Regions from separate parts of the Cohnella soli genome, predicted to be linked through region 3. Evidence: riboswitches for the same ligand, from Rfam matches in the RefSeq annotation. Region 3 holds a riboswitch; each other region holds the start of a gene.
What was found. A riboswitch is a leader RNA that binds a small molecule or an ion and turns the genes downstream of it on or off. The one in region 3 is predicted to bind cyclic di-AMP.

Region 1: linked by a shared signal. The riboswitch ahead of ACFPOF_RS22715 (3D domain-containing protein) and the one ahead of ACFPOF_RS07260 (C40 family peptidase) in region 3 are both predicted to bind cyclic di-AMP.
Region 2: linked by a shared signal. The riboswitch ahead of ACFPOF_RS17115 (hypothetical protein) and the one ahead of ACFPOF_RS07260 (C40 family peptidase) in region 3 are both predicted to bind cyclic di-AMP.

The regions. Positions count from the first base shown of each region.
Region 1 is NZ_JBHSMI010000029.1:547,155-549,412, forward strand. It holds gene ACFPOF_RS22710 (LysR family transcriptional regulator) at 1-630, shown strand, start outside; cyclic di-AMP (ydaO/yuaA leader) riboswitch at 765-926, shown strand; gene ACFPOF_RS22715 (3D domain-containing protein) at 932-1,588, shown strand; gene ACFPOF_RS22720 (STM4015 family protein) at 1,859-2,258, shown strand, end outside.
Region 2 is NZ_JBHSMI010000028.1:183,724-185,981, reverse strand. It holds gene kdpA (potassium-transporting ATPase subunit KdpA) at 1-721, opposite strand, end outside; gene ACFPOF_RS17120 (potassium-transporting ATPase subunit F) at 735-812, opposite strand; gene ACFPOF_RS17115 (hypothetical protein) at 912-1,349, opposite strand; cyclic di-AMP (ydaO/yuaA leader) riboswitch at 1,466-1,643, opposite strand; cyclic di-AMP (ydaO/yuaA leader) riboswitch at 1,747-1,942, opposite strand; gene ACFPOF_RS17110 (peptidylprolyl isomerase) at 2,207-2,258, shown strand, end outside.
Region 3 is NZ_JBHSMI010000013.1:77,765-80,022, forward strand. It holds gene ACFPOF_RS07255 (hypothetical protein) at 1-676, shown strand, start outside; cyclic di-AMP (ydaO/yuaA leader) riboswitch at 1,047-1,189, shown strand; gene ACFPOF_RS07260 (C40 family peptidase) at 1,195-1,710, shown strand; gene ACFPOF_RS07265 (hypothetical protein) at 1,812-2,258, opposite strand, start outside.

The DNA of each region.
Region 1 (2,258 bases), on a different contig from region 3:
GGAGCGAGCTTGACGACGCTGCAGACGACGCTCCCCGAGCTGATTACTACGATGACCGGCAAACATCCGAACTTGGAAATTAAAGCGGTCACCGGCAAGTCCCACGAAATCGCGACGTTAGTCAAAGAACGCAAAGTCGATTTCGGCATCGTCGCCTCATCGGTCGTAGACGACGCCATTACCAGTTTACCCTTGTTTGACGATCATCTTATCCTCGTCCTCCCGCGAAAACATCTTTTATTAGAAAGAACTCATTTGGAAATGAACGATCTGAACGGGCTGCCGATGATTTTGTTTGCTCCGGGGACTTGGTATCGCACGTTGACCGACGAGTTGTTTAAGACGTACAAACTAAAACCGGACGTTCGGATGGAAATCGATTCGTTCGAAGCGATTATCCGGCTTCTGTCCGCTTGCCGCGCGGGCACACTGCTGCCAAAATCGTATTTGCGCGAGCAAGTATTGGCAGATAACGACCTCGTCTTGGTCCGAATTCGGGAGCTCGAGGAAACGAAAAGGACAACGTCGCTTATTCACGGCGATCCCTTATGGCTTGCGCCTTCCACGCGGTATCTCATTGATGAGACAACCGCTTATTTCGCTCGCAGAGCGGTGCCTGGAATGGAGTAGCCCATCCTCCCCTGCTGCTGTGGGCGACCTATTTTCCTATAGTTTCCGGTTTTACAGGCCTATGCATTGTGTTAGCCTTTTACATATGCTTCTTGGCATCGTTTCCCGGTTGGCTGGGAATACCAAAGTCAAGGCACAAATGACGGCCTAAACCTTCGGGTGCGGGGGACAATATCGAAAGTATGCGCAGGATACATATCCGCCATGTACTTGGGGTGAATCGCGATTTCGCGAAGAGTCGATCTCCCGGCTCTAATCCGACAGCTAACCTCGCCGGCCGATTCTCAGGAGGATATCTCAGATGGTACACAGTTGGAAAAAGCTCGGAACGCGCGCCAGCGCGCTCGCACTCGGCGCCGCTTTGGCGATTCCGTCTCTGACGGCCTACGCAGCTACAGCTCCGTATACGGCCAAAGAAGGCGATACGTTCTGGAAATTGTCCAAGCAACTAAACGTTCCGCTGGAAGAACTGATGGATGCGAATCCGCGAATTGATCCGCTGAACATTTACGCCGGCTTAACGCTCGTCATTCCTGGCAACAGCATGCTCGCCGCGGCGGATACCAAAGAAAGCGCGGCCAAAGAAAACACGGTAACAGCACAATCCGTGACGACGACGTCCGGACAATCGCTCGGCTTCTCAAAAGTTCTCGATATTAAAGCAACCGCTTACTCCGCTTCGGCGGAAGAGAACGGCGAATGGGGCCCTGTCGATTACTTCGGGAACCCGTTAAAGCTGGGGACGATCGCCGTCGACCCTAGCGTCATTCCGTTCGGAACGCGCGTATACATTACCGGTTACGACTTCTCCGGCTTGCCGACAGGCGGGTTAATCGCAACGGCCACCGATAAAGGCGGCGCGATCAAAGGCAACCGAATCGATATCTTCGTACCGGGAAGCCGTCAATTCGTATCGGGCTTCGGTTACCAAAGCGTTAAAGTGTACGTATTGAAATAACAGAATAGCGGTTACTCCGCAAATGAGGAAAACCGTCAGGGGTTCACCCTGGCGGTTTTCAAGTTGCAAAATGATGAAATCGGATTCAGACATTCATTTTTCCTCCACGCTTGTTAAAAAACCACATTCAAGCCAAAGAAAGCTAGTCGATCGTAACGACATCAGGTAAACTACTTCTGTAATCCTTTCTTGCCATCTGATTTCCTTTCTGTTCAGAAAGCTTTAGGGATAATATCACAAGATTAGTACTCATCCTCAGGAGGTATTCTTATGTCTGAATGCAAACTGTTTGTCGATTATGAGCAACATGAAGCTGGGGTTCGAATGATCACATTAATAGAAGAGTTGGCAGCGAAAAAAGAGAGCGCACAATTGGAAAGTTTGATTATCGGGGACTGGGGCGGCGCTTATGAGACAGATTCCAGTGCTACTGTGGAAGCTCTTGTACGCTTGAAGGATCGTTTCCCAAAGCTACGTAGCCTATTTATAGGTGATATGAGCTATGAAGAGTGCGAGGTCTCCTGGATTAATCAATCCAATCTTGGACCGTTACTCGTTGCTTATCCCGAGTTAATAAGCTTTACTATTAAAGGCAGCACAGGTCTTAGTCTTGAACCGGCTCGGCATGACAAGTTGCAGCAGCTTACGATTATTTGCGGCGGGCTGGGTA
Region 2 (2,258 bases), on a different contig from region 3:
CCGAGTTGGCGCCGAAGAAACCGCCGCCGTTCGTGCCCAGATGTTTGATCGACTCCAGCGCGGCAACCGGACCGATCGCGATGTTCTGCACGGCACCGGAGAGCGTCGTTACCGTCACCGTTGGATCGAGCGTTTGCGGCACTTGCAGCGCGACGAGCAGCAGCGTCGCAAGAACGGCCGTCGGCAGGAAAATCCGGGTATGTGCCTTCACGAAATCTTCGAAGAAGTTCCCGATCGTCTCGCCCTTGCTCGTGATACCTCTGACGAATGCGATCGCCACCGAGAAGCCGGTCGCCGCCGACGTGAACATCATCATGATGATGACAGCCATCTGAGAGAAGTAGGACAAGCCCGATTCCCCGCTATAGTTCTGCAAGTTCGTATTGGTCATAAAACTCGTAATCGTGTTAAAAGAAAGCGTCTGTTCCATGTTATCGATGCCGCTCGGGTTCAACGGCAAATATTTCTGTACCCGTAAAATCAAGTAACCAACCGCCACAAGAACGATATTGGTCAGCAGAAACGCGAGCGCGTACTTTTTCCACGTCATGCCTTCCCGATTTTTCAACCCGATAAGCTTATAGATCAACCGTTCGAAGCCGCCGAAAATACGATCTTGCCGACTAGGTTCATTAGAGAACGCATGATATACATAACTTCCGACTGGTTTCACTAGCAGCGCCAGCACCGCCAGAACGATGACGATTTGCAACAGGCCCATAGCCTTTCCTCCCCTAGAACTTCTCCGGATTCACCAATGCGTATATCAGATACAGAAAGACGGCCGCCGCGACGATCGATACGATAATCATGGGCGATCCCCTTTCTCTCCGTCGACGACCCGGCCGCACCAGACAAGGAAACCGTAAAACAGTGCGAAAACACCCGCCAACAATGCAATCATATAAAGATCAAGCATGGAAAGAGCCCCCTTTAGCAGTTTCGATCAAATCGTCGGTGACAAGAAACTCGCAGTTCAACCCGTGGCTATGAATGACATAACTGGCTCCCAGTCCTTTGTACACATGGCGCGGCTGATGGCTTTCCGTCAGGACGTAAATCGGCTCCGTTGTCCAACTGCGGCAAATTTGAATGTATCGGCAGATGAGCGCGAGACTCGATTCGAATAAAAATACTTTGCCGACTTCGACTTCGGGAACGATCCACGTTTCTTCTTTGGCGGTATTCACTTCGACGATGCGATCGGCGCCGATTATGGACATACGCTTGCGTTCCGCCGCGTTGTTCACGATAACCGCGAACGGGACGTTCCGGGTTTGAAGCAGCTTGACGAACGACTCGCCGGCCGGCGTAGGCGCCGACACGAGTACGATATTGGGATGGGCCAATGTTTTCTCCTCCTGAAATTGGACCCGCGGCTGGCATAAAAAAAGAAGCCGCAGGAAGAGGGAACTTCTCGTGGCTTCCGGACATGGTCGAATAAACCGTGCCGTCACGATCATGAGTCGCCTCTCTCGGTACGCTTACGAGGTTAGCTGTCGGATTCGGGCTCGAGAGTCGCCCTACCGGTCGGCGGAGCTGCAGCTCCCGCCTTTCCGGATTCACCCCATGGACGTCGGCGCTAAAGCCCGTCCGTCTGGTTCCCCCGCTTCCTGCTCACAGGAATTCAGCGATAAAATGGCATAACAAAAACCGCAGAGGAATAAACCCTGCGGCCGTGAAGGTCACAAGTCCATCATCCTCTCCCCAACGTGCGAACGCCCGGAACCGGTCAACACCGATCAAGACGAAGCACTTCAACGCTTACGAGGTTAGCTGTCGGATTCGGGCGGTGAGAGTCGCCCTACCCGAAGCGCCGCCCTAGGAACGGCGCTTCGGGATTCACCCCGGACGGCGCGGGCGCGGCTCTCACACCGCACGCGCGCCATCGATTGGTTCCCCCGTTTTCCGCATTTTCGCGGAAACTCAGCGATTACGAATGGAACATTTGAATTGCTGAATCGAATATTACTCCTGACTCCGTTCCTTGTAAAGCAATGCCGCAAGCGGCCTGCACGCATATTTTGCCAGCCCTGTTTTTTGTACCGCTTACAACGGTCCCAAGCTCCAGAAAGCTCTTTTACGCTCGCTATCTTTCACGCTTTCTTGATTGCGGCCAATATTCCGACACGGGAGAGGTTGGATTCCTCGCCAGTCAAATGATATAATTTCGAAGGGAAATAGAGAGATCAAAGGGGGACTTGTAATGAGCACTTCGCGTAATCGCTTGACCCTGGCGCTAATCGCGCTCATCGCTC
Region 3 (2,258 bases):
CTATCCGGAAGAACATCCGAATTCCGACGCGGCGCAGCTTTTCCTCGTCGAAGCCCAATTCCGCCTGCTGAAGACCGACCTCGTCAACGAGTCGCTTTGGCTGATCGGAGGCCTGCTTCTACTGCGGATGCTGCTGACGCCTCTCCTGAACGCAGGCGTATTCTACTCCTTCCATCACGCGACGGAGGACGCAGGCACACGCGTATTGTTCGGGATTCGCCGGGCATGGAAGCCGGTCACGCTGCTGTATTGGGCGGAGAATGCCTTGCTGCTATTGCCCGCCGTCTGGTTGGTGCCGTTCGCGAAAGACCGGTTTTTCTCGGAACCCACCTTGTCCGATTGGCTTAAAGATCTGGCGCCTTATGCGCTTGCCTGGTTGACCATCGGCTTCCTGCTGCATATGCTGTTTCAGTTCATGCAGTTCGGCGCCGCATCCGGCGAAGGCATCCTGAACGGGCTTGGCTTGGCGTTCCGCCGGGCGTTTCCTCTGCTTGGCACCACGCTCGCGTTGCTCGGCATCGGTTTGGCGGTGTCCGCGACTGCATGGACCGTCTCCATGCTTTGGTCCGGATTTATCGCCGTCGCGCTGCATCAGGCTTTCTACTTTGTTCGTTCCCTTCTGACACTGTGGGCGTCCGCGTCTCAATATCAGGTGTGGTCCGGAACGGAGTCGTAAGTGACTGTTACGAAATAACCGTTCGTCTATCCCTTGTCTTTTGCCGGATTACTGCGTCATCTTCAACCTTGCGTAGCTCTGCTACGCGGCGGTTTCGCTTCCTTGTACTCCGACAAAATCCTACGGGATATCCTTCTCGTTATTTCGCAACAGCCCCTAAGCATCCTGTCCCCTTATCGACAATATTTCATAGGGACATTCCCCGGTTGGCGCCTTTTTGCGGGCGCAACCGGGGTTTGACGTTATTATCGGCGGCTATTTTTTACACGAAAGGGGGGGCGTATTTCCTAGTTATCCCATGTAGATGAGTGAATTCTCATTTAGCACATGCAGGAAATTCGTCATAAAAACCGAATATGTATGACGAAGAAAACAAAAGCTGCCGAGTTCTCGCGAAAGCGGGAAACGGGGGAACCAGTCTTCACGGGTGAATTGGCTTCGCTTCACAGGAGCCATAGGGGAACCTTCTACCGAACCCTCCAGCTAACCTCGTAGGCATTGGAAGGAGTCAACCAGTTTTGCGTAAGGTTTCTGTCATGCTTATCGCTTTATGTTTCGCACTGGCCTTTCAGGTAGGAAGCGCTTTCGCCGATTCCAAAATGGAAGAGACGTATAAGCCCCTGCTTGGCATCGACTACAAGTACGGTGGAAATACCAAAAGCGGCTTTGACTGCTCCGGATTCACGCAGTATGTCTTTAAGCAACTTGGTATCAACCTCAGCCGTTCTTCGAGAGATCAGGCGAAGCAAGGCAAGAAAGTCCTCCGCGACAACTTGCGTCCGGGAGACCTCGTGTTCTTCAACACGAACGGAAAAAGCATTTCGCACGTAGGCATTTATGTAGGCGACGGCAAAATGGTTCACTCCCCTTCCACGGGTAAGAGCGTGTCGATCGTAAGCATCAATGACAAATACTACGCATCGCGCTATGTAACCGCTCGTCGGGTCATGGACACGGACACGTATCAAGAACTCGCAACCGATCCTGCGGACGCGGACGATGCGGCTAATGCAGCTGACGAAAGCGCGGAATAAGCGAGTGTCATAGGACAGAAGGCCATCCCGGAATCATCGTTAGATGATTGCTAGGATGGCCTTTTGTTATGACGTTGGTGAAGGCGAGATGAAACGCGCCGTCAATTCGGACGATCGCGCTTCAAGCGGTCAGCTTCTTCCGTGCCAATCTTACGTGAACTATACTTCGCTTGCTCGTACAGACGTTGCAACAGCGGTTTGGCTCCGGCGAACCATGCCCAGTAAGCGATAAGTTTCTTGGAATCGGGTGCGCGGCGATCAGTGCGATGTCGTTCAAGCCGTGCCAGCGTCTCCGCCGGCGTATCGGAGGGGCGAAATTCGAACCCTTCAACGATGCCGGACAGAACCGCTTCCTCGTACATGAGCCTGATTTGCTCCGTTTCGTCGAGCTTATCCCAGTCCGCTTTTCTCATCTTCTTATGAAACAAACCTCCAAACGCCGGAACGAAGCCGCGCCGTTTCGCGAGCGAACGCCTCTCTTCCACATAAGGCAGCGTTTCCTCCGGCCGCTCCCGACGGAACAAGGCAAGGAGCGACTGCCAGATGCT